3 regions of the Enterobacter cloacae complex sp. 385G4 genome follow, and region 3 is predicted to be linked to each of the others. Evidence: predicted binding sites of a transcription regulator. Region 3 holds the regulator's gene; each other region holds the start of a gene.
The links. Region 3 encodes PurR, which represses purine synthesis genes. Its sites were predicted from a motif close to CANGCAAACGTTTGCNTG; they were not measured.

Region 1: gcvT (glycine cleavage system aminomethyltransferase GcvT) is a predicted target of PurR. The motif match lies at 6,551-6,568, and genes of this name have one in related genera.
Region 2: gltS (sodium/glutamate symporter) is a predicted target of PurR. The motif match lies at 5,411-5,428, and genes of this name have one in related genera.

What each region holds. Positions count from the first base shown of each region.
Region 1 covers NZ_JBXWDD010000007.1:179,183-189,583, forward strand. Annotated here, with positions in the region: gene bglA (6-phospho-beta-glucosidase BglA) at 1-1,129, shown strand, start outside; gene AC2FAJ_RS17855 (SDR family oxidoreductase) at 1,181-1,924, opposite strand; gene gcvP (aminomethyl-transferring glycine dehydrogenase) at 1,993-4,866, opposite strand; gene gcvH (glycine cleavage system protein GcvH) at 4,985-5,374, opposite strand; gene gcvT (glycine cleavage system aminomethyltransferase GcvT) at 5,398-6,492, opposite strand; gene ubiI (FAD-dependent 2-octaprenylphenol hydroxylase) at 6,890-8,092, opposite strand; gene ubiH (2-octaprenyl-6-methoxyphenyl hydroxylase) at 8,105-9,283, opposite strand; gene pepP (Xaa-Pro aminopeptidase) at 9,280-10,401, opposite strand, start outside.
Region 2 covers NZ_JBXWDD010000005.1:120,102-130,502, forward strand. Annotated here, with positions in the region: gene spoT (bifunctional GTP diphosphokinase/guanosine-3',5'-bis pyrophosphate 3'-pyrophosphohydrolase) at 1-1,270, shown strand, start outside; gene trmH (tRNA (guanosine(18)-2'-O)-methyltransferase TrmH) at 1,275-1,964, shown strand; gene recG (ATP-dependent DNA helicase RecG) at 1,968-4,049, shown strand; gene gltS (sodium/glutamate symporter) at 4,052-5,254, opposite strand; gene xanP (xanthine/proton symporter XanP) at 5,480-6,871, shown strand; gene AC2FAJ_RS15155 (AsmA family protein) at 6,991-8,679, shown strand; gene yicI (alpha-xylosidase) at 8,788-10,401, opposite strand, start outside.
Region 3 covers NZ_JBXWDD010000001.1:289,125-299,525, forward strand. Annotated here, with positions in the region: gene AC2FAJ_RS01560 (riboflavin synthase) at 1-515, shown strand, start outside; gene cfa (cyclopropane fatty acyl phospholipid synthase) at 547-1,695, opposite strand; gene punC (purine nucleoside transporter PunC) at 1,993-3,183, opposite strand; gene punR (DNA-binding transcriptional activator PunR) at 3,298-4,209, shown strand; gene purR (HTH-type transcriptional repressor PurR) at 4,227-5,252, opposite strand; gene cydH (cytochrome bd-I oxidase subunit CydH) at 5,550-5,639, shown strand; gene AC2FAJ_RS01590 (MFS transporter) at 5,801-6,967, shown strand; gene sodB (superoxide dismutase [Fe]) at 7,005-7,586, opposite strand; gene AC2FAJ_RS01600 (C40 family peptidase) at 7,709-8,482, opposite strand; gene grxD (monothiol glutaredoxin 4) at 8,821-9,168, shown strand; gene rnt (ribonuclease T) at 9,213-9,863, opposite strand; gene gloA (lactoylglutathione lyase) at 9,959-10,366, opposite strand.

The sequences.
Region 1 (10,401 bases), on a different contig from region 3:
GCAGCCAAACGAAGAAGGGCTGAAGTTTTACGACGACATGTTCGATGAGCTGCTGAAGTACAACATCGAACCGGTGATCACCCTCTCCCACTTCGAAATGCCGCTGCACCTGGTGCAGGAGTATGGTAGCTGGACCAACCGCAAAGTGGTCGATTTCTTTGTGCGCTTCGCGGAAGTGGTGTTTGAGCGCTACAAGCACAAGGTCAAATACTGGATGACCTTCAACGAAATCAACAACCAGCGCAACTGGCGCGCCCCGCTGTTCGGCTACTGCTGCTCGGGCGTGGTCTACACCGAACATGACAACCCGGAAGAGACCATGTACCAGGTGCTGCACCACCAGTTTGTGGCCAGCGCCCTGGCGGTGAAAGCCGCGCGCCGCATCAACCCGGAGATGAAAGTCGGCTGCATGCTGGCGATGGTGGCGCTCTATCCGTTCTCCTGCAAGCCGGAAGACGTGATGTTCGCCCAGGAATCCATGCGCGAGCGCTATGTCTTTACCGACGTCCAGCTGCGTGGTTACTACCCGTCCTACGTGCTGAACGAGTGGGAGCGCCGCGGCTTTTCCATCAAAATGGAGGCGGGCGACGAGCAGATCCTGCGTGAAGGTACCTGCGACTACTTAGGCTTCAGCTACTACATGACCAATGCGGTGAAGGCGGAAGGCGGCACAGGTGACGCCATTTCCGGCTTCGAAGGCAGCGTACCGAACCCGCACGTGAAGGCGTCCGACTGGGGCTGGCAGATTGACCCGGTGGGCCTGCGCTATTCCCTGTGCGAACTGTACGAGCGTTATCAGAAACCGCTGTTTATCGTTGAGAACGGGTTCGGTGCCTACGACAAGGTGGAAGAAGACGGCAGCATCAACGATGACTATCGCATCGACTACCTGCGTGCCCACGTGGAAGAGATGATCAAAGCCGTCACGCACGATGGCGTGGATCTGATGGGCTATACGCCGTGGGGCTGCATCGACTGCGTGTCGTTCACCACCGGTCAGTACAGCAAGCGCTACGGCTTTATCTACGTCAACAAGCACGACGATGGCACGGGCGACATGTCGCGCTCCCGTAAGAAGAGCTTCGAGTGGTATAAAGGCGTGATTGCCAGCAACGGCGAGAAACTTTAACGCCGGGCGCAGTTCCCTCTCCCCTTTGGGGAGAGGGTTAGGATGAGGGGTTTACTTCCCGCCAGCCAGCTCGATAAAACTGCCCGTCACGTAAGACGCCTTCTCGCTCAGCAGCCAGACAATCGCCTGCGCCACCTCTTCCGGCTGGCCGCCGCGCTGCATCGGCAGTAACGATTTCACGCGATCCACTCGCCCCGGCTCTCCGCCGGAAGCATGGATATCGGTATAAATCAGCCCAGGCCGCACGCAGTTCACGCGAATGCCCTGCGCCGCCACCTCCAGCGATAGCCCGGTTGTCAGCGAATCTACCGCGCCTTTAGAAGCAGCGTAATCGACATATTCACCCGGCGCGCCCAGACGAGACGCAGCGGAAGAGACATTCACAATCGCCCCGCCCTTGCCGCAATGCTTGGTGGACATGCGTTTCACCGCTTCACGACAGCAGAGAAAGTAGCCCGTGACGTTGGTCGCCAGCACGCGGTTAATGCGCTCTGCGGACAGATTCTCAATGGTGGATTGCTCAAACAGAATGCCTGCATTATTGACCAGCGCGCGAAGCGGCTCACCTTCACGATCGATGCTGTCAAACATCGCCAGCACCTGAGCTTCATCGCTGATGTCCGCACGCACGGCAAACGCTTTACCGCCGGCCTCAACGATCTGATTGATAACGTCCGTCGCGGCTTTAATGTTGTGGTGATAGTTCACCGCCACGGTGTAGCCTTCACGTGCCAGCTGCAGCGCGGTGGCTTTCCCAATGCCCCGGCTCGCGCCGGTGACCAGTGCAATTGCCATTCACAACCTCCAGATAAAAAAAAGCCGGGTGGCGCTTACGCTTACCCGGCCTACAGTATGGCAAATAATTACTGGTATTCGCTCATCGGCACGCAGGAGCAGAACAGATTACGGTCGCCGTAAACGTCATCAAGACGCTTCACGGTCGGCCAGTATTTGTTTGCCACGCCTGCCGGGAAGACGGCCAGTTCGCGGGAGTAACCGTGGTTCCACTCTGCCACCATCTCGTGCTGGGTATGCGGGGCGTTGACCAGCGGGTTATCTTCCAGCGTCCATTCGCCGTCCTGCACGCGGTCGATCTCCATTCGGATGGCCAGCATCGCGTCGATAAAGCGGTCCAGCTCGGCTTTGCTTTCAGACTCGGTCGGCTCCACCATCAGCGTCCCCGCAACCGGGAACGACATGGTTGGCGCGTGGAAGCCGTAGTCGATCAGACGCTTGGCGATATCCAGCTCGCTGATGCCGGTCTGCTCTTTCAGCGGACGAATATCCAGAATGCACTCGTGCGCCACGCGACCGTCGCGGCCGGTATAGAGCACCGGGAAGGCAGACTTCAGGCGAGTCGCAATGTAGTTGGCGTTCAGAATAGCCACCTGGCTCGCCTGCTTCAGCCCTTCCGCGCCCATCATGCGGATGTACATCCAGCTGATTGGCAGAATTGATGCGCTGCCGAACGGGGCCGCAGAGACCGCGCCCTGACGGGTCAGCATGCCTTCAATCTGCACCACGCTGTGCCCCGGCACAAACGGCGCCAGGTGCGCTTTCACGCCGATTGGTCCCATGCCCGGGCCGCCACCGCCGTGCGGAATGCAGAAGGTTTTATGCAGGTTCAGGTGCGACACGTCCGCGCCGATAAAGCCCGGAGAGGTAATGCCCACCTGAGCGTTCATGTTCGCGCCGTCGAGGTATACCTGACCGCCAAACTGGTGCACCACTTCGCACACTTCACGGATGGTCTCTTCGTACACGCCGTGGGTGGACGGGTAGGTCACCATGATGCAGGAGAGCTTGTCGCCCGCCTGCTCGGCTTTCGCACGCAGGTCGGCCAAATCGATGTTGCCGTTCTTATCGCACGCGACCACCACCACTTCCATGCCCGCCATCTGGGCTGAGGCCGGGTTGGTGCCGTGGGCGGAGCTTGGGATCAGGCAGATATCGCGGTGACCTTCGTTACGGCTTTCGTGATAGTGACGGATCGCCAGCAAGCCCGCGTATTCACCCTGCGCGCCGGAGTTCGGCTGCATGCAGAGCGCGTCGTAACCGGTCAGCTTCACCAGCCAGTCTGAAAGCTGGTTGATCATCATGTGATAGCCTTCCGCCTGTTCTGGCGGGCAGAACGGGTGCAGTTCGGAGAATTCAGGCCAGGTAATCGGGATCATCTCTGCCGCGGCGTTCAGCTTCATGGTGCAGGAGCCCAGCGGGATCATCGCCTGGTTCAGCGCCAGATCCTTGCGCTCCAGAGAGTGCATATAGCGCATCATCTCGGTTTCGCTGTGATAGCGATTGAACACCGGGTGAGTCAGGATCGCGTCATTGCGCAGCATGCTTTCCTGAATGGAGCGGCTGTCGAGCGCGACCTCTTTGTCGAGCGTATCAACGTCCAGACCGTGTGCGTCGCCCAGCAACACGCTGAACAGGCTCAGGATATCGTCGCGAGTGGTGCTTTCATCCAGCGTAATGCCGACCGCGTTGTGGATGTCGCTGCGCAGGTTGATTTCTGCTGCATTCGCGCGCGCCAGCACGGCGGCTTTGTCTGCCACTTCCACGCACAGGGTGTCGAAGTAGTGCGCGTGGCGCAGCTTGAGGCCCTTCTGCTGCAGGCCGCAGGCCAGAATATCGGCCAGGCGGTGAATGCGGCTGGCAATGCGCTTCAGGCCAGCCGGACCGTGGAATACCGCATACAGGCTGGCGATGTTTGCCAGCAGTACCTGGGAAGTACAGATGTTGGAGTTCGCTTTCTCGCGGCGGATATGCTGCTCGCGGGTCTGCATCGCCATGCGCAACGCGGTATTACCGGCAGCATCTTTTGACACGCCAATGATACGGCCTGGCATGGAGCGTTTGAATTCATCTTTCGCGCCGAAGAACGCCGCGTGCGGGCCGCCGTAGCCCATCGGCACGCCGAAGCGCTGCGCGGAGCCGAATACAATATCCGCGCCCTGTTTGCCCGGCGCCGTCAGCAGCACCAGCGCCATAAAATCGGCGGCAACGCTGACAACCACTTTGCGGGATTTCAGCTCGGCAATCAGCGCGCCGTAGTCGTGAACTTCGCCGGTGGTACCCACCTGCTGCAGCAGCACGCCGAAGACGTCCTGGTGATCCAGCACTTTGTCGGCGTCGTCGACGATCACCTCAAAGCCGAAGGTTTCTGCACGGGTGCGCACCACGTCCAGCGTCTGCGGATGCACGTCCGCCGCCACGAAGAAGCGGTTAGCATTTTTCAGCTTGCTCACGCGTTTTGCCATCGCCATCGCTTCGGCAGCGGCGGTCGCTTCATCCAGCAGAGAGGCGGAAGCGATATCCATACCGGTCAGATCCAGCGTCACCTGCTGGAAGTTCAGCAGCGCTTCCAGACGCCCCTGGGAGACTTCTGGCTGATAAGGGGTGTAAGCGGTGTACCAGCCCGGGTTTTCCAGCATGTTGCGCAGGATAACCGGCGGTAACTGCACGTTGGTGTAGCCCATGCCAATGTAAGACTTATAGCGCTTGTTGAGGCCTGCAATAGCCTTCAGCTCCGCCAGCGCGGCGAACTCCGTGGTGGCTTCCCCTACCTGAGGCGGCGTGGCAAGCTGGATGTCTTTTGGCACAATCTGGCCGATCAGTGCGTCTAATGAATCCGCGCCAACCGTCTTCAGCATCTCCTGCTGTTGCTGAGCATCCGGCCCAATGTGACGTTCAATGAAGGCGCCACGGTTTTCAAGCTGGCTTAAAGTCTGTGTCATGAGCGATGGTTCCTGATACGTGCAGTGAATCGTAGTTATCTGTAACGCTGTTGCCCGGTGGCGCTACCGCTTACCGGGCCCTGTAAGCCGGATAAGCGCAGCGCCATCCGGCACAACGTTATTCGTCTTCCAGTAGTGCTTCGTACGCGGTTGCATCCAGCAGCGCGGCAACTTGCGATTCGTCGCTGGCTTTGATCTTGAAGATCCAGCCGCCTTCATACGGCTCGCTGTTGACCAGCTCTGGCGAGTCGCTCAGCGCGTCGTTGACCGCAACAATCTCACCGCTTACCGGTGCGTAGATGTCAGACGCCGCTTTTACGGACTCCGCCACGGCGCAGTCGTCGCCCGCGCTAACGGTCGTGCCCACGTCAGGCAGGTCGACAAACACCATGTCGCCCAGCAGCTCCTGCGCGTGCTCGGTGATCCCGACGGTGTAAGTGCCGTCCGCCTCTTTGCGCAGCCACTCGTGTTCTTTGCTGTATTTCAGTTCTGCTGGCACATTGCTCATTGAAGTTCTCCTGATAAAAATGATTAGGCGACCGGCTTACCGGCGCGAACAAAAATCGGTTTGGTCACGTGGACCGGCATTTCGCGGTTGCGGATTTGCACCACCGCCGTTTCGCCAATGCCCGCTGGCACGCGTGCCAGTGCAATACTGTAGCCCAGCGTCGGGGAGAAGGTACCGCTGGTGATCACGCCTTCGCGATGATTGCCGTCAGCATCGGTAAAGCGCACCGGCAGCTCGCCGCGCAGCACGCCTTTTTCCTTCATCACCAGTCCCACCAGCTGTTCGGTGCCCTTCTCGCGCTGCATCTCCAGCGCTTCACGGCCAATAAAGTCACGGTCAGCCGGTTCCCACGCGATGGTCCAGCCCATGTTGGCCACCAGCGGAGAGACGCCTTCATCCATTTCCTGACCGTAGAGGTTCATGCCCGCTTCCAGACGCAGCGTATCGCGCGCGCCCAGACCCGCAGGCTTCACGCCCGCCTCTACCAGCGCACGCCAGAAATCGGCGGCCTTCTCGTTCGGCATCGCAATTTCGTAGCCCGCTTCACCGGTGTAGCCGGTGGTGGCGATAAACAGATCCCCCGCCTGCACGCCGAAGAACGGCTTCATGCCTTCGGTGGCGGTGCGCTGCTCGTCGTTAAAGAGAGAGGCGGCTTTTGCCTGCGCGTTTGGTCCCTGCACGGCGATCAGCGACAGATCGTCACGGACGGTGATGTCGACGGCGTAGGGTTCGGCGTGTTGGGTGATCCAGGAGAGGTCTTTTTCGCGGGTGGCGGAGTTTACAACGAGGCGGAAGAAATCTTCGGTGAAGTAGTAGACGATAAGGTCGTCAATCACGCCGCCCGAGGCATTTAGCATGCCGGTATAGAGCGCTTTACCCGGCGTCTTCAGTTTGGCGACGTCGTTTGCCAGCAGATAACGCAAAAACTCCCGGGTGCGGCTACCGCGCAGATCGACAATCGTCATGTGGGACACGTCGAACATACCGGCATCGGTGCGCACCGCGTGGTGCTCATCTATCTGCGAGCCGTAGTGCAGCGGCATCATCCAGCCATGGAAGTCCACCATGCGGGCGCCGCATAACACGTGCTGTTCGTACAAAGGAGTTTGTTGAGCCATCTTGTCCTCGTTGAAAAATTCACCGTGAAACTCGGTATCGGCCTCGTTCCCGAATGCCGACGCAAACGTTCTCTTTTACCTGAACTTACCACCGAAACCGGCGGTTAACCATAAGGTAAAACGGGTCATCACATTAGCTTATGACCAAAAAACGCTGAAAAGCCTACAGAGTTATTCACTGGAAAAATGCGATTAACCCCGCACAAAATTAACAATGATCTAACAGGATTTAGCACATGGTGATATTTCATGCGGAAAAACGGGCCGAATTTCCGTCACGTATAAATCACGACATGAGAATAACTAATGCGAAAAATGGCGTGGAATTAGAATATTTCAAACGAGGGGATTTCCCCGACGCAGAGGCCGGGAAAATAAAGTGTGACGGGGATCGAGGTTAGCGTAACCAGTCGGGAAGATCGTTAAGACCCATTGCCTGACGAAGAAGTTGAGGTTTGACGCCGGGAAGGGTGTCGGCCAGCTTGAGGCCGATATCGCGCAGCAGTTTTTTCGCCGGATTTGCCCCGGCAAACAGCTCGCGGAAGCCCTGCATTCCTGCCAGCATCATCGCCGCACTGTGCTTGCGGCTGCGCTCGTAGCGACGCAGATACAGATGCTGGCCGATATCTTTACCTTCACGGTGCAGGCGACGCAGTTCTTCCACCAGTTCCGCCGCGTCCATAAAGCCGAGGTTAACACCCTGCCCGGCCAGCGGATGAATGGTATGGGCCGCATCCCCCACCAGTGCCAGGCGGTGCGCCGCAAACTGACGCGCGTAGCGGCCGGTTAACGGGAATACCTGACGCTCGCTTTCAAGCGTGCACAGGCCAAGGCGGTTATCAAACGCCACGCACAGCGCCTGGTTAAAGGCCTCCGGCGTCGCATCCTGCATCTGCTGCGCTTTCTCCGGCACCAGGGACCAGACTATCGAGCACAGGTGCGGATCGGCAAGCGGCAGGAACGCCAGTATGCCGTCGTTGTGGAAAATCTGCCGCGCAACGCCGCCGTGCGGCTCTTCGGTGCGGATCGTTGCCACCATCGCATGATGGCGGTAATCCCAGTACGTTAGCGGGATATCAGCCTTGTTGCGCAGCCAGGAGTTAGCGCCGTCGGCACCGACCACCAGACGCGCGGTCAGCATGTCGCCGCTTTGCAGGGTGATAAACGCCTCGTTTTCGCCCCATGCCACCTGCTGGATCTGCGCAGGCGCAACCAGCGTCACGTCGCTGCACTGCTCTGCTTTCTGCCACAGCGCGTGGTGGATCACCGCGTTTTCAACGATATGCCCCAGATGGCTATAGCCCATGCTTTCATCATCAAAGGCAATATGGCCAAAGCTGTCTTTGTCCCACACTTCCATGCCGTGATAGCAGCTGGCGCGCTGGGCGACGATATCTGACCAGACGCCGAGACGCGTCAAAAGCTTTTCGCTGGCCGCGTTAATCGCCGACACGCGGAGTTCCGGCGGAGCATCTGATGCGACAGGCTGGGGCTGCTTTTGCTCCAGCACGGCCACGCGCAGGCCGCTGCCCTGTAATCCACAGGCCAGCGCCAGCCCAACCATTCCGCCGCCAACGATGGCAACATCAACATTTTGCACAGTGATAACTCCTTAACGCGCGACCCAACCCAGGGTCCGCTGCGCCAGCACGTCACGTGCCGGAATGAACAGTTCCATCGCCATCAGCCCGAGGTTGCGGCCAACAACCAGCGGCGCCCAGCGATTGGCAAAGAGATGGACTAAACCATCGGTGACGCCAATTGTCGCCTCTTTATCGGCCTGACGTCGCGTCTGGTAATGGCTTAGCACCGGGTATGCGCCACAGTCTTTTTGTTCGCTCCACGCCTGCGAAAGCGTTTCGGCCAGGCTCATCACATCCCGCAGGCCAAGGTTAAAGCCCTGTCCGGCGATGGGGTGGAGGGTTTGCGCCGCGTTGCCGACCAGCGCCACGCGGTGAGAAACAGACTGTGATGCCGTGGTTAACGACAGCGGATAGACCGCACGTTTCCCGGCATGGGTAATACGCCCCAGCCGCCAGCCAAAGGCTTTCTGCAGCTCGGTACAAAAACGTTCGTCGGACCAGGATTTAACCTCTTCGGCCTTTTCCTGCGGGTGGCACCAGACCAGCGAGCAGCGCCCGCCCGTCATCGGCAGCATCGCCAGCGGGCCGTGCTGGGTGAAGCGCTCAAACGCCCGGCCGTTGTGTTCTGCTGCGGTCGAGACGTTCGCGATGACCGCGACCTGCCCGTAAGGCTGCTGCCGCCACTCTACGCCGCACTGGGTGCCGAGCGCCGAGCGCGACCCGTCAGCCGCCACCAGAAGCTGTCCGTCAAGCACGGTGCCATTGTCCAGCGTTACGCTGACCGCGTCTTCACTGCGGGTGAAGCTGGCAACGCGTGCCGGGCAGTGCAGCGTGACGCCCGGCGCGTCCTGCAACAGGCGGAACAGGCGCAGGCCAATATCGTGCAGTTCAACGACCTGACCCAGCGCGTCAATACGGTAATCATGGGCATCCAGCGTCACAAACCCGGCATGACCGCGATCGCTCACGTGCACGGTATTAATGGCGGTAGCGCAGTCGGCGATGGCCTGCCAGATGCCAATGCGGGATAGCTGCTGGCAGGTGCCCTGCGCCAGAGCAATGGCGCGGGAATCAAACCCAGGGTGATTCTTCGCCTGCGGCGCGACGGCTTCAACCAGATGCACCGGAAGCTGCCCCTTCGTCAAATGCGAGATGGCTAACGCCAGCGTGGCGCCAGTCATGCCGCCGCCAACGATAATCACGCTCATACGCGCGCCGCTGCCATCAGCGCCTCGATATCGTCCGCTTTTTTCACCACGCTCGCGGTCAGGTTTTCGTTGCCGGTTTCGGTGATGACGATGTCGTCTTCAATACGAATGCCAATTCCGCGGTATTCCTCTGGCACGTCGGCATCCGGCGCGATGTACAGGCCCGGCTCGACGGTCAGCACCATGCCCGGTTCAAGCACGCGCGAACGTTCAGGGCCGTACGCGCCCACGTCGTGCACGTCCAGCCCCAGCCAGTGGCTCAGGCCGTGCATAAAGTACGGGCGGTGAGCATTCTCGGTAATCAGGGTGTCGACATCCCCTTTGAGGATCCCAAGCTTAACCAGCCCGGTAATCATGATACGCACCACCTCACCGGTCACTTCCTGAATGGAGGTGCCCGGGCGATACAGCGTCAGCGCCGTCTCGAGTGATTCGAGAACGATGTCATAAATCGCCCGCTGCGCTGGCGAAAACTTGCCGTTCACCGGGAAGGTACGCGTGATGTCGCCCGCGTAGCCCTGATATTCGCAACCAGCGTCAATCAGCACCAGATCGCCGTCGCGCAGCGCGCTTTCGTTTTCGGTGTAGTGCAGAATGCAGCCGTTTTCCCCGCCGCCAACGATGGTGTTGTAGGAGGGATAACGCGCGCCGTGGCGGTTAAATTCGTGGTGAATTTCGCCTTCCAGCTGGTATTCAAACATTCCGGGACGACATTTCTCCATCGCGCGGGTGTGCGCCAGGGCGCTGATTTCGCCCGCACGGCGCAGCACGTTCAGCTCTTCTTCAGATTTGAACAGACGCATCTCGTGCACCACCGGACGCCAGTCCGTGAGGGTGGCGGGCGCGGACAGGTTCTGCCGCGAGCCTTTACGCAGTTTTTCCAGCGCGTTGAAAACAATCTCATCGGCGTAGGCGTATTCGCCCTGCGCGTGGTAGAGCACGTCGAGGCCATTAAGCAGCTGATAGAGCTGCTGGTTGATTTCGCTAAACGCCAGCGCGCGGTCAACGCCCAGCTTTTCCGGGGCGGCCTCTTGCCCTAAGCGGCGGCCAAACCAAATCTCAGCGGTTAAGTCTCGTACGCGGTTGAAAATCACGCTGTGGTTGTGGGTGTCATTGCT
Region 2 (10,401 bases), on a different contig from region 3:
CCTCTATAAACCGCGCCCGGGGCGCATGAAAGATTACATCGCCATTCCGAAAGCGAACGGCTATCAATCTTTGCATACCTCGATGATCGGTCCGCACGGCGTGCCTGTTGAAGTGCAGATCCGCACCGAAGACATGGACCAGATGGCAGAGATGGGTGTAGCCGCACACTGGGCTTACAAAGAGCACGGTGGCGAAAGCAGCACCACCGCGCAAATCCGCGCCCAGCGCTGGATGCAGAGCCTGTTGGAGCTTCAGCAGAGTGCGGGTAGCTCGTTCGAATTTATCGAGAGCGTTAAATCCGATCTCTTCCCGGATGAGATTTACGTTTTCACCCCAGAAGGCCGCATTGTCGAACTGCCTGCGGGCGCAACGCCGGTCGACTTCGCCTACGCCGTGCATACCGATATCGGGCACGCCTGCGTGGGCGCGCGCGTCGACAGACAGCCTTACCCGCTGTCTCAACCGCTCTCCAGTGGCCAGACGGTCGAAATTATTACCGCGCCGGGCGCACGTCCGAACGCGGCCTGGCTGAACTTTGTCGTGAGTTCCAAAGCGCGCGCCAAAATTCGTCAGCTGTTGAAAAACCTCAAGCGCGATGACTCCGTCAGCCTGGGGCGTCGACTGCTTAACCACGCGTTGGGCGGCAGCCGCAAGCTGGCTGAGATCCCACCGGAGCATATTCAGCGTGAACTCGACCGTATGAAGCTCACGTCTCTGGACGATCTGCTGGCGGAAATTGGTCTGGGTAACGCGATGAGCGTCGTGGTAGCGAAAAACCTGCAGCAGGGCGAAGCGACGCCATCTGCTCCAGGCGCATCCGGCCATGCTCATCTGCCGATCAAAGGCGCGGACGGGGTGCTGATCACCTTCGCAAAATGTTGCCGTCCAATCCCTGGCGACCCGATTATTGCTCACGTCAGTCCGGGCAAAGGGCTGGTTATCCACCATGAATCCTGTCGTAACATTCGCGGCTACCAGAAAGAAGCCGAGAAGTTTATGGCGGTCGAGTGGGATAAAGAGACGGCGCAGGAATTTATCACCGAAATTAAGGTGGATATGTTCAACCACCAGGGTGCCCTGGCGAACCTGACGGCAGCCATCAACACGGCCTCGTCCAACATTCAGAGCCTGAATACGGAAGAAAAAGACGGCCGCGTCTATAGCGCCTTTATTCGTCTGACCGCTCGCGACCGCGTGCATCTGGCGAACATTATGCGCAAGATCCGCGTCATGCCGGACGTGATTAAAGTCACCCGAAACCGAAACTAGGTTTATGAATTCACAACGTTATGCCCGTATCTGCGAAATGCTTGCCAGACGCCAGCCTGACCTGACGGTCTGCATGGAGCAGGTGCATAAACCTCATAACGTCTCTGCCATCGTCCGTACCGCAGATGCCGTCGGCGTGCATGAAGTGCACGCCGTCTGGCCGGGTCACCGGATGCGAACCATGGTCTCTGCTGCGGCAGGCAGTAACAGCTGGGTATCCGTCAAATCTCACCAGACGATTGGCGATGCCGTATCGCATCTGAAAGGACGCGGGATGCAGATCCTGGCGACAAACCTGTCCGATAAGGCCGTGGATTTCCGCGAAATCGACTATACCCGCCCGACCTGCATTTTGATGGGTCAGGAGAAAACCGGGATCTCCCAGGAAGCGCTGGATCTGGCGGATCGGGACATCATCATTCCGATGATCGGCATGGTCCAGTCCCTTAACGTCTCCGTGGCGTCCGCGCTCATTCTGTATGAAGCGCAGCGCCAGCGTCAGAACGCCGGGATGTACGAGCGCAGCAACAGCATGCTGCCGGAAGAAGAACAGCAGCGCCTGCTGTTTGAAGGTGGCTATCCGGTGCTGGCTCGCGTTGCGAAGCAGAAAAAATTGCCTTACCCCCACGTCAACGCGCAGGGCGAAATTGAAGCCGATGCCGAGTGGTGGGCCACTATGCAGTACGCCGGGTAACCGATGAAAGGCCGCCTGCTGGATGCTATCCCGCTCAACAGCCTGTCGGGCGTGGGCGCGGCGCAAAGCAATAAGCTGGCAAAAATTGGCCTGCACACCGTGCAGGATCTCCTGCTTCACCTCCCCCTGCGTTACGAAGACCGCACCCAGCTTTACAAGATTGGCGATCTGCTTCCCGCCATTTACGCCACCGTTGAAGGCGAAGTCCTGAACTGCAATATCACTTTCGGCGGACGCCGGATGATGACCTGTCAGATCAGCGACGGCACTGGCATCCTCACCATGCGTTTCTTCAACTTCAGCGCTGCAATGAAAAACAGCCTGGCGACAGGCCGCAGAGTGCTGGCCTATGGCGAAGCCAAACGCGGGAAATACGGCGCAGAGATGATCCACCCGGAGTACCGCGTGCAGGGCGATCTCAGCACGCCGGAGCTGCAGGAGACGCTCACCCCGGTTTACCCGACGACCGAAGGCATCAAGCAGGCGACGCTGCGTAAGCTCACCGATCAGGCGCTGGAGCTGCTGGACACCTGTGCCATTACCGAACTGCTGCCGCCAGAACTGGCTCAGGGGATGATGAGCCTGCCCGAGGCGCTGCGCACCCTGCACCGCCCGCCGCCAACGCTGCAGCTCAGCGATTTAGAAAGCGGTAAACACCCCGCCCAACGGCGTCTTATCCTTGAGGAATTACTGGCGCATAACCTGAGCATGCTGGCGCTGCGCGCCGGCGCGCAGCGTTTCCACGCTCAGCCGTTAAGCCCGAATGATGTGCTCAAAGATAAGCTGCTGGCCTCGCTACCCTTTAAGCCCACCGGCGCGCAGGCGCGCGTCACCGCAGAGATTGAGCGCGACATGGCGCTCGACGTGCCGATGATGCGCCTGGTGCAGGGCGACGTAGGCTCAGGTAAAACGCTGGTTGCCGCCCTGGCCGCGTTACGCGCCATCGCCCACGGCAAACAGGTCGCGCTGATGGCACCGACAGAGCTGCTGGCCGAGCAGCACGCCAATAATTTCCGCGCCTGGTTCGCACCGCTCGGGATTGAGGTGGGCTGGCTCGCCGGAAAGCAAAAAGGCAAAGCGCGTCTTGCGCAGCAGGAAGCCATCGCCAGCGGCCAGGTGCAGATGATTGTCGGCACACACGCTATCTTTCAGGAGCAGGTGCAGTTTAACGGCCTCGCGCTGGTGATTATCGACGAGCAGCACCGCTTCGGCGTGCATCAGCGTCTGGCGCTGTGGGAAAAAGGGCTGCAGCAGGGCTTCCACCCGCACCAGCTGATCATGACCGCCACGCCGATCCCGCGTACCCTGGCGATGACCGCCTACGCCGATCTGGATACCTCTACCATCGACGAACTGCCGCCGGGCCGAACGCCGGTGACGACGGTCGCCATACCGGATACGCGCCGCAGCGACATCATTGACCGGGTGCGCAATGCCTGCACCCATGAAGGGCGTCAGGCCTACTGGGTCTGTACCCTGATTGAAGAGTCTGAACTGCTGGAAGCCCAGGCCGCCGAAGCGACGTGGGAAGAGCTCAAGCTGGCACTGCCCGAGCTGAACGTTGGCCTGGTTCACGGCCGCATGAAGCCTGCCGAGAAGCAGGCGGTGATGCAATCCTTCAAACAGGGGGAACTGCATTTGCTGGTCGCGACGACGGTCATCGAAGTGGGCGTTGACGTCCCCAACTCCAGTTTGATGATCATCGAAAACCCGGAACGTCTGGGGCTTGCCCAGCTCCACCAGCTGCGCGGGCGCGTTGGCCGCGGCGCGGTAGCGTCTCACTGCGTGCTGCTTTACAAAGCTCCGCTTTCAAAAACCGCCCAGATGCGACTGCAGGTGCTGCGCGACAGCAACGACGGCTTTGTGATTGCGCAAAAAGACCTGGAGATACGCGGCCCGGGCGAACTACTGGGCACGCGCCAGACGGGAAATGCTGAATTCAAAGTGGCGGATTTACTGCGCGATCAGGCCATGATCCCAGAAGTTCAGCGCCTTGCGCGCCATATTCATGAACGCTACCCCGAACAGGCGGCAGCGTTAATTGAGCGTTGGATGCCGGAAACCGAACGGTATTCCAACGCCTGATCTCAGGCAAATATCGGCAGCATCAGGTAAAGCTTGATCACCAGCGCGTTGACGATATCAATGAAGAATGCGCCGACCATCGGGACCACCAGAAACGCCATATGCGATGGCCCGAATCGTTCGGTGATCGCCTGCATGTTGGCGATAGCCGTTGGGGTAGCCCCCAGACCAAACCCGCAGTGACCGGCCGCCAGCACCGCCGCATCATAGTTTTTCCCCATCATGCGCCAGGTCACGAACATGGCATAAAGCGCCATAAACAGCGCCTGCACCGCCAGAATCGCCACCATCGGCAGCGCCAGCGAGGCCAGCTCCCACAGCTTCAGGCTCATCAGCGCCATCGCCAGGAACAGCGACAGACAGACGTTGCCAAGCACCGATACCGCACGGTCAAACACGCGATAGAAGCCCATCAGCGCCAGACCGTTGCTCAGGATCACCCCGATAAACAGCACGCAGACAAACGTCGGCAGTTCAAACGCGGTACCCGCCAGCCATTGCGCAACCACTTTGCCCACGGTCAGGCAGATGGCAATCATCGCGATGGTTTCAATCATCACTAGCGAGGTGATGCTGCGGCCAACGTCCGGTTTTTCAAACGCGGTCGGCACCATTTCATCGTCCGGTCTGCCATTCGGCGTGGTGGAGTGCTTCACCAGATAACGCGCTACCGGGCCGCCAATCAGGCCACCCAGTACCAGGCCAAAGGTCGCGCAGGCCATCGCCACTTCCGTCGCGTTTTCAAAACCGTAGCGTTCGACGAACAGCTTGCTCCACGCCGCGCCGGTGCCGTGACCGCCCGAAAGGGTAATCGACCCCGCCAGCAGCCCCATCAGCGGATCCAGCCCCAGCAGCGTTGCCATACCGATGCCAATGGCGTTCTGCATCAGCAGCAGCCCCACCACCACAATCAGGAATACGCCGAGCACCTTACCGCCCGAGCGCAGGCTCGCCAGGTTGGCGTTCAGGCCGATGGTGGCAAAGAAAGCCAGCATTAGCGGGTCTTTCAGGGACATATCAAAATCAATTTCCCAGCCCATGCTTTTTTTCAATATCAGCAAGGCCAGCGCCACCAGCAGACCGCCGGCGACAGGTTCAGGAATAGTGTATTTTTTCAGAAAGGAAACGCTGTGGACCAGCTTGCGACCAAGCAGAAGAACCAGCGTTGCGGCAACAAGGGTCGACAACGTATCGAGATGAATCATAAAAGGCTCCTGTTATGCGCGTATTCCATACACACGCGGCGTTATCCTGGGCCGGTTTGCGCTCGTCATGAGCCCCCGGCGCAAAAAGTGTAATTTTTTTTTCCGATAGGTTGTAAAAAACCTGCTCACAGCGGCAGATTTTCTTCCTTTTTTTTGCTGGCAATCGTTTGCTTTTACCAGGTGGTCAGATAAAATGCCCGCTTTTCCACCGTGGGATTGCCGCCGATGTCCGTTAACACCATAGAATCGCCAGATGCGCAACCGATTGCGCAGAAGCAAAATAGCGAACTGATTTACCGCCTTGAAGACCGACCGCCGCTGCCGCAGACGCTTTTTGCCGCCTGCCAGCATCTTCTGGCGATGTTTGTTGCGGTGATCACCCCGGCGCTGCTGATTTGCCAGGCACTCGGTTTACCGGCGCAGGACACGCAGCACATTATCAGTATGTCTCTGTTCGCCTCCGGCGTGGCCTCCATTATTCAAATTAAAGCCTGGGGCCCGGTGGGGTCTGGGCTACTGTCGATTCAGGGCACCAGCTTTAACTTCGTGGCGCCGCTGATCATGGGCGGTACAGCGCTGAAAACCGGCGGTGCGGATGTTCCGACCATGATGGCGGCGCTGTTCGGCACCCTGATGCTGGCAAGCTGCACGGAGATGGTCATCTCCCGCGTTCTGCACCTGGCACGCCGTGTGATCACCCCGCTGGTTTCCGGCGTGGTGGTGATGATTATCGGCCTGTCGCTGATTCAGGTGGGCCTCACCTCCATAGGTGGCGGCTACGCGGCAATGAGCGACCACACCTTCGGCGCGCCGAAAAACCTGCTGCTGGCGGGCGTGGTGCTGGCGATCATTATTTTGCTTAACCGTCAGCGTAACCCTTACCTGCGCGTGGCCTCGCTGGTGATCGCCATGGCGGCGGGCTATCTGCTGGCGTGGGCGCTGGGGATGCTGCCGGAGAACACCGCGCCGACCAACAGCGCGCTGATCACCGTCCCAACGCCGCTTTATTACGGCCTGGGCATAGACTGGGGTCTGCTCCTGCCGCTGATGCTGGTCTTTATGATTACTTCTCTGGAGACCATCGGTGATATCACCGCTACCTCCGACGTCTCTGAGCAGCCGGTTTCCGGCCCGCTGTACATGAAGCGTCTGAAAGGCGGCGTGCTGGCGAACGGCCTTAACTCGTTTGTCTCTGCGGTATTCAACACCTTCCCGAACTCCTGCTTCGGCCAGAACAACGGTGTGATCCAGCTGACCGGCGTGGCCAGCCGCTACGTTGGTTTCGTGGTGGCGCTGATGCTGATCGTCCTCGGCCTGTTCCCGGCGGTGAGCGGCTTTGTGCAGCACATTCCTGAGCCGGTGCTGGGCGGCGCAACGCTGGTGATGTTTGGGACTATCGCGGCCTCCGGCGTGCGTATCGTCTCCCGCGAGCCGCTGAACCGCCGCGCAATCATGATTATCGCGCTGTCGCTGGCCGTTGGTCTTGGTGTCTCCCAGCAGCCGCTGATCCTGCAGTTTGCGCCGGACTGGGTTAAAAACCTGCTCTCTTCCGGCATTGCCGCGGGCGGTATCACCGCTATCGTGCTGAACCTCGTTTTCCCGCCTGAGAAGAACTGATCTCCCTTACGGCAGGCAGTCAATGCCTGCCGTGACATCTAATTACATCATTCCCGCCTTGAGCATTGCGCATAAATCGTGCATAACTCCCTTATGTTCGTTTCGCGGGATGGAAGACCATGAAATTTATTGGAAAGCTACTCGTCTATCTTCTGGTAGCCCTGCTTATTGTGCTGCTGGCGTTCTATATTTTGCTCCAGACCCGCTGGGGCGCGGCACAGGTCAGCAGCTGGATTACGGTGAATACCGACTACGAACTCAGTTTCGACAAGATGAATCACCGCTTTTCATCGCCTTCCCACCTCATTCTGGAAAATGTCACCTTTGGGCGGGACGGTAAACCCGCCACATTAGTTGCCAAAAAAGTCGATATTGGCCTGAGCAGCCGTCAGATCACCGCTCCGCTGCACATGGGCACTATCACCCTGTTCGACGGCACGCTGAATCTCTCGCCTCAAACAGCGCCGCTGCCCTTCCAGGCCGATCGTCTGCAGCTGAACAACATGGCCTTTAACAGCCCGAATACTGAATGGGATCTGAGCGCACAGAAGGTCACGGGCGGCGTCAGCCCATGGCAGCCAGAAGCCGGGAACGTGCTGGGTAAAAACGCGAAGATTCAGATGAGCGCCGGCTCGCTGACCCTGAACGGCGTACCGGCCACCAACGTGCTAATCGACGGCCAGTTGAACGGCAAGGAGGTGGTGCTGAACACCATTGGTGCCGATATGGCCCGTGGCTCGCTCACCGGCTCCGCCCTGCGTAACGCTGACGGAAGCTGGATAATCGACACCATGCGCCTGAACGAGATCCGCCTGCAGAGCGACAAAACGCTGAAAGCGTTCTTCGCGCCGCTGGCTACCATCCCCTCCCTGCAAATTGGCCGTCTGGAGGTCACCGATGCCCGCCTGCAGGGCCCGGACTGGGCGGTGACCGATCTCGACTTAAGCCTGCGCAACCTGACTCTCAGCAAAGGCGACTGGCAGAGCCAGGAAGGTCGCCTGTCCATGAACGCCAGCGAGTTTATCTTCGGCTCGCTGCATCTGTTTGACCCGATCCTGAATGCGGAGTTTTCCCCGCAGGGCATAGCGCTGCGTCAGTTCACCTCGCGCTGGGAGGGCGGTATGGTGCGCACGTCCGGCAACTGGCTGCGCGACGGTAAAGCGCTGGTTCTGGACGATGTTGCCATCGCCGGGCTGGAGTACACCCTTCCTGAAAACTGGAAAACGCTGTGGATGGAGCCGCTGCCGGAATGGATGAACAGCGTCACGCTGCAAAAATTCGGCCTGAGCCGCAACCTGGTGATCGACATCGATCCCGCCTTCCCGTGGCAGATCACCTCCCTGGACGGCTACGGCGCAAACCTGCAGCTGGCGAAAGATCGCCAGTGGGGCTTCTGGGGCGGCAGCGCAACATTAAACGGCGCGGCGGCGACCTTTAACCGCGTCGACGTGCGCCGTCCGTCGCTGGCGCTGAATGCCAACGCCGCCACGGTGAACATTAGCGACCTGAGTGCCTTTACCGAGAAAGGTATTCTGGAAGCCACGGCGACCGTTTCACAACTCCCGCAGCGGCAGACCACGGTGAGCCTGAACGGGCGCGGCGTACCGCTCAACGTGCTGCAGCAGTGGGGCTGGCCTGCGTTACCGATTACGGGTGACGGCAATATTCAGATGACCGCCAGCGGCAGCGTGCAGGCGAATGCCCCACTGAAGCCGACGGTGAATGGGAAGCTGAGCGCGGTAAATATGGATAAGCAGCAGGTTGAGCAGACGATGACGGGCGGCGTGGTTGCAACGCCTGTGCAATAAAGTTTTTGATGTTTGTTCCCTCTCCCTGTGGGAGAGGGTCAGGGTGAGGGCATCAGAGCGCATAATTACCTTAGGCCCGGTAAGCGAAGCCACCGGGCATTTTCCACCTCAGAGCTGAACCACCACCTCATCCCCCTCCGCTTTCACCACCACACCCCACTCGCTGCCCGCGTGCGAGCCGCCTTTCACGCCACTCACCTTCTGCACGTTGCGCAAGCACACTGACCAGTTTTTCGCGTCACCCGCGCCGGTAAAGGTCACAATGTCGCCCCGACGTGACGCCTTCAGCGTAAATGCCACAGACCCGTCCGGCGCAGGCACTTCGCTCACCGCCGCTGCGCCATCCTCCAGGTTAAACAGCTGGAAGGCCGTCCCCTCGTTCCAGGCGTAGTCCGGCTTCTGGTTATTGTTACCGAGCGCCAGCAGCGTGTTGTCGCGCACGTAGACCGGCAGGCTCATAAAATCGTGCTGCTGCTTATGCCAGCGGCTGCCATGGATTTCGTCGTTGTGCCACAGGTGCGTCCAGCGGCCTTCCGGCAGGTAGAACTGCACGTCCCCCGCCTCGGAGAACACCGGCGCCACCATCATGGAATCCCCCAGCATGTACTGACGGTCGAGGTAATCGCACGCCGGATCGTCCGGGAACTCCAGCATCATCGCGCGCAGCATCGGCGTGCCGAAATCGCGGGCCAGCGCCGCCTGACGGTACAGGTACGGCATCAGCTGACATTTCAGCTGCGTGAAGTGGCGCACCACGTCGCAGGACTCGTTATCGTACGCCCACGGCACGCGGTAGGATTTGCTGCCGTGCAGGCGGCTGTGGCTGGAGAACAGCCCGAACGCGCACCAGCGTTTATAGACGTGCGCCGGAGCGGTGTTTTCGAACCCGCCGATATCGTGGCTCCAGAACCCGAAGCCGGACAGGCCAATCGACAGCCCACCGCGAAGGCTTTCCGCCATCGATTCGTAGTTGGCGTAGCAGTCGCCGCCCCAGTGTACCGGGAACTGTTGCGCCCCGACGGACGCCGAGCGGGCAAACAGCACCGCCTCCTCTTCGCCGACGGTCTCTTTCAGCACGTTCCACACCAGTTCGTTATAAATGTAGGCGTAGTGGTTGTGCATCTTCTGCGGATCGGACCCGTCGAACCACTGCACGTCCGTCGGGATACGCTCGCCGAAGTCGGTCTTGAAGCAGTCAACGCCGATATCCACCAGGCCTTTAAGCTTGTCGGCATACCACCGGCATGCGTCCGGATTGGTGAAGTCGTAAATCGCCAGCCCCGGCTGCCATTTGTCCCACTGCCACAGAGAGCCGTCCGGGCGCTTGAGCAGGTAGCCCTTCTCTTTCAGCTCCTGGAAGATCGGGGATTTCTGGCCGATGTACGGGTTAATCCACACGCAGACCTTCAGCCCTTTCTCTTTCAGGCGGCGGATCATCCCTTCCGGATCCGGGAAGGTCACCGGGTCCCACTCGAAGTCGCACCACTGGAAGGCCTTCATCCAGAAGCAGTCGAAGTGGAACACATGCAGCGGCAGGTCGCGTTCGGCCATGCCGTCGATAAAGCTGTTGACCGTCGCTTCGTCGTAGTTGGTGGTGAACGACGTGGTCAGCCACAGGCCGAACGACCACGCCGGCGGCAGCGCCGGGCGCCCGGTGAGCTGCGTATAGCGGTTCAGCACCTCTTTTGGCGTCGGGCCGTCGATCACGAAATACTCGAGATA
Region 3 (10,401 bases):
CCCATAACGGCTGCTGCCTGACCGTCACCGAAATTAATGGCAACCAGATTAGCTTTGATTTAATGAAAGAGACGCTGCGTATTACCAACCTGGGTGAACTGGTGGTGGGGGATACCGTCAACGTTGAGCGCGCGGCGAAGTTCAGCGACGAGATTGGCGGCCATCTGATGTCCGGGCATATCATGACCACCGCCGAAGTGGCGAAAATCGTCACATCAGAAAATAACCGTCAAATCTGGTTTAAAGTGCAGGACCCGTCATTAATGAAATACATCCTCTATAAAGGGTTTATTGGCATTGATGGGATTAGTCTGACGGTGGGAGAAGTGACTCCGACGCGTTTTTGCGTGCATTTAATTCCCGAGACGCTGCAGCGCACCACGCTGGGTTCGAAAAAACTGGGGCATCGCGTGAATATCGAAATCGATCCGCAAACCCAGGCGGTTGTAGATACCGTTGAGCGCGTGCTGGCCGCAAAAGAAGCCGCAATAATTAAAGCTGTAGAAGACGAATAAAAAATAACCCCGGCTGACCGGGGTTATTTTTCTAGCGTGCGACCCGCAAGCCGTGTTCAATCCCACGGCTAAAAACAACCTGCCAGAGCTGAATATCTCGCGCGCGAAACGCCCCCGCGCAGGCATTCAGATAATAGCTAAACATCCGCTTGAATCGTTCAGAATAGTTGTCCGCAATTTCAGGCCAGGCTTCCTGAAAACGTGCATGCCACGCCATTAACGTGGTGTCGTAATCCGCGCCGAAGTTATGCCAGTCTTCCATCACGAAATGGGATTCGCTGGCGTTGGCAATCTGGCGTACGGACGGTAAACAGCCATTCGGAAAGATGTATTTGTTGATCCACGGGTCAACGTTATTGTCGGTCCGCTTAGAGCCGATGGTGTGCAGCAGGAAAATACCGTCCGGTTTCAGATTACGGTCCACCACCTCGAAATAGGTGTCGTAATTTTTCGGCCCGACGTGCTCGAACATGCCCACGGAAACGACCCGGTCAAACTGTTCGTTCAGATCCCGGTAATCCTGCAGGCGGATATCCACATCAAGCCCCAGGCACCGCTCCTGCGCCATTTTTTGCTGTTCAGCGGAAATGGTGACGCCGACCACGCTGACGCCGTAGTGCTTCGCCATAAAATACGCCAGCCCGCCCCAGCCGCAGCCAATATCCAGCACGCGCATACCGGACTGCAACTGCAATTTCTCGCTAATCAGGCGCAGCTTGGCCTGCTGAGCCTCTTCAAGCGTCGACGCCTCTTTCCAGTAGGCGCAGGAGTATTGCATGAAGGGGTCCAGCATGCGGCTGAACAGATCGTTGCCGAGATCGTAATGCTCTTTGCCGACGATCCAGGCACGCTTTTTACTTTGCAGGTTAAAGAGACGGGCAGAGGCGACACGCAGGGTGTCTTTAAGATTACGGGGGAGCTGTTTTTCCAGACCAGCACGCAGCACGCTGGCGAAAAAAGTATCCAGCCGTTCGCATTCCCACCAGCCGTCCATATAGCTTTCCCCCAGGCCTAGCGACCCCTCGCGCAACACGCGTTTAAAAAAATCGGGATGTTTAACCTGAGGATCCGATGGGGATGATCCGTTGATAGTGATGCCTGCCCGACCTAACAGTTCACTGACGATCCGGGACCAGTTATCGTCCGGAACGCTGACTTCTTCTATACACGATGAACTCATAGCTTCTCCATCACCCTACTGTGATCAGAACCTTAAAACAGCGTAGACGCTTTTTTGGTTTGTGAGAAATCTCACGGTAAATACCGCGAGGCTAGTATCCGACGTAGAACAGAGGAAGGGAGATAACCCTTGCCGAAATGCCTTCCATGGTAAAACGGGAGCACTCCGGCTCCCGTTAACACATAATATTTATCGTATTTAATCGAACCAAATTTAGTATAGGCCTCAAAATTTGGTGATTCAATAGAAAATTCTTAGCAACCTAATCACTGAAAATTAACATAGTTTTTGGCGCGATTAGGCATGCGAGGTTTCTACCTGCGTGCTCTCATCCTGAGCGGAAGCCTGCATGCGATAGCCTATGACGGCCAGCGCAACGGTAGCCAGCATCACGCTGGTTGTCGTCAGCAGCGGCGTGGCAATCAGCGCGGAGACCACCAGGCTTGCCAGGAAGCACAGCCCCAGCTGCAGGGTGTTCTGCAGCGCAGCCGCGCGGCCTGTCGCCTGCGGGAACGGACGCAGCGCCTGCGCCACAACGATAGGGTAGATCGCCCCGTTCGCGATGGCCATCACGCAGAATGGAATCAATATTTCGGCCAGACCCGCGCCCGGAATAAACCCAACGGCCCAGGTGCCAATGACGCTCAGCGCATAGAGCACCAGCAGCCACGGCAGCATCTGCTGGCCTTCCCATTTTTGCAGCGCCGCGCGACAGCCGTACCCGCCCACCAGGAACGCGATGGTCTGCGGAACGTAGCTCAGGCCAATGGCCGCCGGGCTATAGCCCATATCGTGCAGAATAAACGGCGAACCGGTCAGCCACGCGAAGAAGCTCGCCGAGCAGGCGGCATAGATCAGAACGTTGCCGCGATACGCTTTCGCGCTCAGCAGGGAGGTGAAGGTAATCGGCTTCGCGTCTGCGTGCGCCTCTTTTTTATGCGCGGGCTTGAGGGCGAACGCCGGCAGCATCAGCACCAGCGTGATGGCAAACAGCGTGGCAAAGATGGCCTGCCAGTCAAAGTGCGCGAGGATCCAGCTGCCCAGCAGCGGGGCGAGGGCCGGTGAGAGCCCCACCAGCGGCATGATGGTGGCGAAAATACGGTTAGTGCGGTTCGCCGGATAGTAGTCGGTGACCAGCGCCTGCCAGGTCACGGCCGCGGCACAGACGCCGACCGCCTGAACAAACCGCAGCACCAGCAGCCAGGTGGCATCGCGCACCCATAGCATCCCCAGGCAGCCCACGGCAAAAATGGCCAGCCCCAGCAGCAGCACCGGTTTACGCCCAAAGCGATCCGAAAGCGGTCCCCAGAGCAGCTGCGCGAAGGCAAAACCGGCCAGGAACAGGCTCAGGCTGGCGCTGATGGCGGCAGCAGGGGTTTGCAAATCTTCCTGCATGGCGGCAAACGCCGGCAGGTACATATCGGTGGCCAAAAAGCCCAGCACGCTTAAGCCGCCGAGCCAGACTAAAAAACCTTTCCTGGGTTGCACTGTTTTATTCTCCTGAGGAGGCAGGTATACGTTGGCGCTGAGTGTAGGGAGTGCAAAGCCGCTTGTGAAACGCTAATATTTGTCGGGTGCATTCAAATTTTTTGCAGGCAGAAAATGTGGTCAGATTATTCTCTTGAAGTGGTCGATGCTGTCGCGCGTAATGGCAGCTTTAGCGGAGCGGCGCAGGAGTTGCACCGCGTCCCTTCGGCCATCAGCTATACTGTGCGACAGCTTGAGGAGTGGCTGGCGGTACCGCTGTTTGAACGGCGGCATCGTGATGTTGAATTAACGCCCGCAGGGGCGTGGTTTTTAAAGGAAGGGCGTTCTGTTATCAAAAAAATGCAGATCACCCGCGAGCAGTGCCAGCAGATCGCGAACGGCTGGCGGGGCCACCTTTCCATTGCGGTGGATTACATCGTTAAGCCCGAGCGCACCCGGCAGATGATTGTCGATTTTTATCGGCATTTCTCTGACGTAGAACTGCGGGTCTCGCAGGAGGTGTTCAACGGCGTCTGGGATGCGCTGGCGGACGGCAGGGTAGAGATGGCGATTGGCGCGACCCAGGCGATCCCGGTCGGGGGACGTTACGCCTTTCGCGATATGGGGATGCTGAGCTGGAAATGCGTGGTGGCAAGCGATCATCCCCTGGCGGCGACGGAAGGGCCGCTGAGCGACGATACGCTGCGCAGTTGGCCGTCGCTGGTGCTGGAAGATACCTCCCGCTCGCTGCCGAAGCGAATTACCTGGCTGCTGGACAACCAGCGGCGGGTTGTCGCCCCTGACTGGGGATCGTCGGCGACGTGCCTCAGTGCCGGGCTCTGCGTAGGCATGGTGCCCGCCCATTTTGCACGTCCGCGAATCGACACCGGTGAGTGGGTTGAGCTAACGCTGGAGAATCCGTTCCCGGATGCGGCCTGCTGCCTCACCTGGCAACAAAATGATGTCTCGCCGGCGATGGCCTGGCTGCTGGACTATCTGGGGGACAGCGAAACGCTTAACCGGGAGTGGCTGCGGGAGCCAGACTGACTGGCTCCGCAATGAGCTTAACGACGGTAGTCGCGGAACGGGCCATCCGCAACGGAACGGCGTTCGATGAGGCGAGGGTGAACTTCAATGGACTGTGACTCTTCACGCTTGTTGACGATCCTGTCCAGCAGCATATTGAAGGCGGTTTCACCCAGTGAATCTTTCGGCTGGTGAATGGTGGTTAACGCTGGCGTGAAGAAGCGCGCGTTGCGCACGTTGTCATACCCGATCACGGAGATGTCCTGCGGTACGCGCAGACCCAGCTCGTCGGCCGCACAGAGGGCGCCCATCGCCATGATGTCGCCCCCGCAGAAAACGGCGGTTGGACGGTGAGGCTGGGAGACGATCTGCTGCATCGCGCGGTAGCCTGATTCCGGCTCAAAGTCGCCCTGCACGATCCAGTTTTCCGGCACGGTGATTAGCGCTTCTTCCATCGCTTTCATAAAACCGGCCAGGCGGCCCGCGCCGGTGTTGCGTTCCAGCGGACCCGGGATCACGCCAATCTCGCGGTGGCCGCGTTCGATCAGATAACGGCCCGCCATGTAACCGCCTTCGAAGGCGTTATCGATAACGGAGTCGGTGAAGTCGGCGCGCGCTTCGCCCCAGTCCATCACCACCATAGGGATATGGCGATACTCTTCCAGCATCGACAGCACGGATTCCGGGTACTCTGAACACATCACCAGCAGGCCGTCCACGCGCTTTTGCGCCATCATCGACAGGTAGGCGCGCTGTTTTTCAATGCTGTTCCAGGCGTTGCCGAGAATCAGGGTATAGCCTTTCTGGAAGCAGTTTTTTTCTACCGCTTCAATGATCTCGGCAAAATAGGCCGCTTCGCTGCTGGTCGCCAGCAGACCAATAGACTTGGTGTGATTAACCTTGAGGCTCCGCGCAACCGCGCTCGGCGAGTAGTGCAGCTCTTTGATCGCTGCCCAGACGGCGTTGCGCGTCTCTTCCGCCACAAAACGGGTTTTGTTAATTACATGTGATACGGTTGTAGTGGAAACGTTTGCGCGTTTTGCTACGTCTTTAATTGTTGCCATTAAATGTCACTCCAGACCATATCCTAAACTCCTGAAAAACTTGAAGGTAAACGTTTGCCTTCTCTCACCCTTATCACGCAATTTTGAATTGCGGCACGCCGGGAAAACGACACGGGACGTCAGGAGGGGGTCAATGGCCGGTACGCTAATAAATTTAGCGTGGAATTTTGGCCTATCTTGATGAAAAGGGGAAGAGGTAAAGTGTTTATCAGCTTAAATCCAGGAAGATTTTTGACGTAAACTGTGCAAAAATGAGCAAGCTCACTTTTCGTGGGGGGATTAAAAGGAGAAAAATTGATGAGTTCCGATCTGAAGTTTTCGCTGTTCACCACCGTTATTGTGCTGGCGCTGATTGTGGCGGCTGGCCTGACGGCTGCGCTGCATTGATTTACGCGGGGGGAGTCTTCTCCCTCCCGAACGCTCCGATTGTTACTTCTCTGGCAAAAATCTTTTGCCATTTTGTTAACTTCTCATTTTTTGTGATTGATGTCATGCTTTCCGCTTCTTTGTTCTGTGTCACCACATGACACGGCATCCGGAGTTGACGCATGAAAATCAATTTTCCCCTGCTGGCCCTGGCGATTGGCGCTTTTGGGATTGGCACCACTGAATTCTCCCCGATGGGGTTACTGCCCGTTATCGCCCGTGGCGTGGACGTCTCGATCCCGGCCGCCGGGATGTTAATCAGCGCCTACGCCATCGGCGTGATGGTGGGAGCGCCGCTGATGACGCTTCTGCTTTCGCACCGTGCGCGCCGCAATGCGCTGATTTTCCTGATGGCGATTTTCACCCTGGGCAACGTGCTTTCGGCCATTTCGCCGGATTACACCACTCTGATGCTGTCGCGCATTCTGACCAGCCTCAACCACGGTGCTTTCTTTGGTCTGGGCTCGGTCGTGGCCGCAAGCGTGGTGCCAAAACACAAGCAGGCCAGCGCCGTGGCCACCATGTTTATGGGGCTGACCATCGCTAACATCGGCGGTGTTCCTGCGGCAACCTGGCTGGGCGAGGTCATTGGCTGGCGGATGTCCTTCCTGGCGACGGCCGGATTGGGCGTGGTCGCGATGGTGGCGTTGTTCTTCTCCCTGCCAAAAGGCAGTGCGGGTGAACGCCCTGATGTACGCAGAGAGCTGTCGGTGCTGATGCGCCCGCAGGTACTTTCCGCGCTGCTGACCACCGTGCTGGGGGCAGGAGCGATGTTTACCCTCTACACCTACATTTCGCCGGTCTTACACGACATTACCCACGCAACGCCACTCTTTGTTACCGCGATGCTGGTGCTGATTGGCGTCGGCTTCTCGATTGGCAACTATCTCGGCGGGAAATTTGCTGACCGTTCCGTGAGCGGCACGCTGAAGGGCTTTTTAACCCTGCTGATTGTCATTATGGTCGCGATCCCGTGGCTGGCGCAGAATGAATTCGGTGCGGCGATTGCGATGGTTGTCTGGGGCGCTGCCACCTTTGCCGTGGTGCCGCCGCTGCAGATGCGCGTGATGCGTGTTGCCCATGAGGCGCCGGGTCTCTCGTCTTCCGTGAATATCGGGGCATTCAACCTCGGCAATGCGCTGGGCGCCGCCGCCGGAGGCGCCGTGATTTCAGGCGGTCTGGGGTACAGTTTTGTGCCGGTGATGGGGGCGATTATTGCCGCGCTCGGCCTGCTGCTGGTGATGATGTCCGGCCGTAAACAGCCTGAAGCGGTTTGCACGGCTGAATAAGCAAAAACGCAGAAGGGTTACCCCTTCTGCGTGTCTCTTACGCGGCGAAGTTCTTCGCGACAAAGTCCCAGTTAACCAGAGCCCAGAAGTGCTCCAGGTAGTTCGGGCGCGCGTTGCGGTAATCAATGTAGTAAGCATGTTCCCACACGTCCACGGTCATCAGCGGCGTAGCGCTGGTGGTCAGCGGGGTGCCCGCGTTAGACGTGGACACGATAGCCAGTTTGCCATCCGCCTCTTTTACCAGCCACGTCCAGCCAGAACCGAAGTTCTTGATGGCGGCATCGGTAAACTTCGCTTTAAACTCAGCAAAGCTGCCAAAGGCGGCGTTGATGGCGGCTGCCAGTTCACCGGCAGGTTCGCCACCGGCATTCGGCGCCAGGCAGTGCCAGTAGAAAGTGTGGTTCCACACCTGAGCCGCGTTGTTAAAAACGCCACCCTCTGAGCTGCGAACGATCTCTTCCAGCGTTTTGCCTTCAAAATCGGTGCCCTTGATGAGGTTGTTCAGGTTAGTGACGTACGTCTGATGATGCTTGCCGTAGTGGTATTCCAGGGTTTCCGCAGAAATGTGCGGTGCCAGGGCGTCTTTTGCATACGGTAGTGCAGGTAATTCGAACGACATTGCTTCTCTCCTTATTGTATTTTGTGTTGCCAATAACCCTACAGACAACAAGGACAGGATAGCAAATTGAAAGGGTATGCAAAAGAGGAACTTACCCTGCCGCAGATGCGGCAGGGCAGGGATTAACGAATGGTTTTTGGCGTCATGACGCGACGCGCGCCGACGTAATGACGTACCCAGTAATCTTCGCTGAGCGAGGTGATCTGAATGTCCTGACCGCTGCGCGGAGACTGGATGAATTTCCCGTTGCCGACGTAGACGCCCACGTGGTCAGCCGTACCGCGACCCTGCGTGCGGAAGAAGACCAGGTCGCCGTTTTCCAGCTCACCCCGGTTAACCGGTGACGCATCGCGCAGGTGATACATCTCATTGGCGGTACGTGGAATACGGAATTTAACCAGATCTTTGTAGGCGTAATAGACGAGGCCGCTGCAGTCGAAACCGGTACGCGGCGAACTGCCGCCCCAACGATAAGGCTTGCCAATCTGCCCCATCAGTTTATTCATCGCGGTTTTTTGCGCTTTTTGCACACGCACTTTATGCACATCCGCCAGCTTTGTTACCTTCGTGCATTTTGCTTTATGGCCTTTACGGGTAATGCATTTTTCTGTAACGAGGTTAGCGGCGGTCTGCGAAGCTTTATTTTTGGCGGTGCGGGTAGTGCGGGAAGATTTTGTTTTCGTCTTGCTGGAAGCGGTTTGTTTAGTCTGAGCGGTGGTTTTTTTCTTGTCGTTCTTGCTGCTGGTTTTTTTCTTACGTTCTGTGGCTTTCACCAGATGGCTTTTTTGTACAGCAGATTGCCGCGCCTGCTGAGAGGCGTTTGCCGCTGGCGTTAACGTGAGTGATGTAAACAGTAAAGCACAGAGCGTGATCGAGATTTTAGTTATCCGCGCCACTGGGCAGTCCCCTGATATATGCAGGTCATCAATAATACCCGCGTGTGATTTACAAAGCCCGTCGATTCTAATCCATAAAAACCCGAGAAGTTAATAGCATTTTTCAATCTAAAAACGTGTTTCGTTAGCAAGTGCAAAAAAATTCATCGTTCTGACGCACAATTGTTCACTCTCTAAGCAAAACCCTGACGGGCGAAGGGGTAAACACCATTTGCAATGCAACTTTTGTGGAGTCGGGGTAAAATATATAAACGTGACGAAAATGTTATTTTCCGATGCCAGCCTGACCCGCTACAATGTCAGACTACTGCCGTAACAGAAGTTAAAGGAAGCAAGACATGAGCACCACTATTGAAAAAATCCAGCGCCAGATCGCTGAAAACCCGATTCTGCTGTATATGAAAGGTTCTCCGAAGCTGCCAAGCTGCGGCTTCTCCGCGCAAGCGGTTCAGGCGCTTTCAGCCTGTGGTGAGCGTTTTGCTTACGTTGATATCCTGCAGAACCCGGACATCCGCGCTGAGCTGCCAAAATACGCTAACTGGCCGACCTTCCCGCAGCTGTGGGTAGACGGCGAGCTGGTGGGCGGCTGCGATATCCTGATTGAGATGTATCAGCGCGGCGAACTGCAGCAGCTGATCAAAGAGACGGCGGCGAAGTACAAAACGGAAGAGCCGGACGCTGAATAATTTTCTGCGTTAATAAAAAAGCGACCTGAAGAGGTCGCTTTTTTTTATTCTTCACTGTCGCCCATCGGCAGCGGCCAGCCGCCCAGACGCTTCCAGCGGTTGACGATCTCACAGAACAGCTCTGCGGTGCGCTCCGTATCGTATAAGGCGGAGTGCGCCTGGGTACCGTCAAACGGTATACCCGCCGTAATGCAGGCTTTGGATAAAACCGTTTGTCCCAGCGCCAGGCCGCTTAGCGCGGCGGTGTCGAAGGTCACGAACGGGTGGAAAGGGTTGCGTTTGAGCGATGCGCGTTCGGCCGCCGCCATGGTAAAGCTGTGATCGAAGGTGGCGTTATGGGCTACCATGATGGCGCGGCTGCAGTTGCTCTCTTTCATGCCTTTACGCACCATTTTAAATATGGCGTGCAGCGCATCATATTCACTGACTGCACCACGCAGCGGGTTATGCGGATCGATACCGTTAAACGCCAGCGCCTCCGGCTGTAAGTTTGCCCCTTCGAAAGGTTCAATGTGGAAATGCAGCGTGGTGTCCGGTGTAAGCCAGCCCTGTTCATCCATCTTCAGCGTGATGGCGGCAATTTCGAGCAGCGCATCGGTTTTAGCGTTAAATCCGGCTGTTTCTACATCAATGACAACGGGATAAAAACCACGAAAACGGTCGCACAGACCGCTAAATTGAGCGTTATCGGACATCAGGGTCTCTTACAAGGGGAAAAAGCAGTGCGCATTATGGCAAATTTTGCAGGGTGATGCAGTAAAACTACGGGCGCATGTTGCGCCCTGAGGGATCAGTTGCCCAGACCGCGACCCGCGTCTTTGGCTTCAATCAGCTCGATCTTGTAACCGTCCGGATCTTCTACAAAGGCAATAACGGTGGTGCCGCCTTTTACCGGGCCGGCTTCGCGCGTGACGTTACCGCCGTTGCTGCGAATGCGTTCACACGCCTCGGCCGCGTTGTCCACTTCCAGCGCGATATGGCCGTAGGCGGTGCCCAGTTCATAGCTGTCTACGCCCCAGTTGTAGGTCAGTTCAATGACCGCTTCATCCGTTTCCGGGCCGTAACCCACGAACGCCAGCGAGTATTTGTATTCCGGGTTTTCGCTGGTGCGCAGCAGCTTCATGCCCAGGACGTTAGTGTAGAAATCGATAGAACGTTGCAGATCGCCAACGCGCAGCATGGTGTGAAGTAGGCGCATAATTTCCTCATTAACCAATGGAATAGACTATTTTT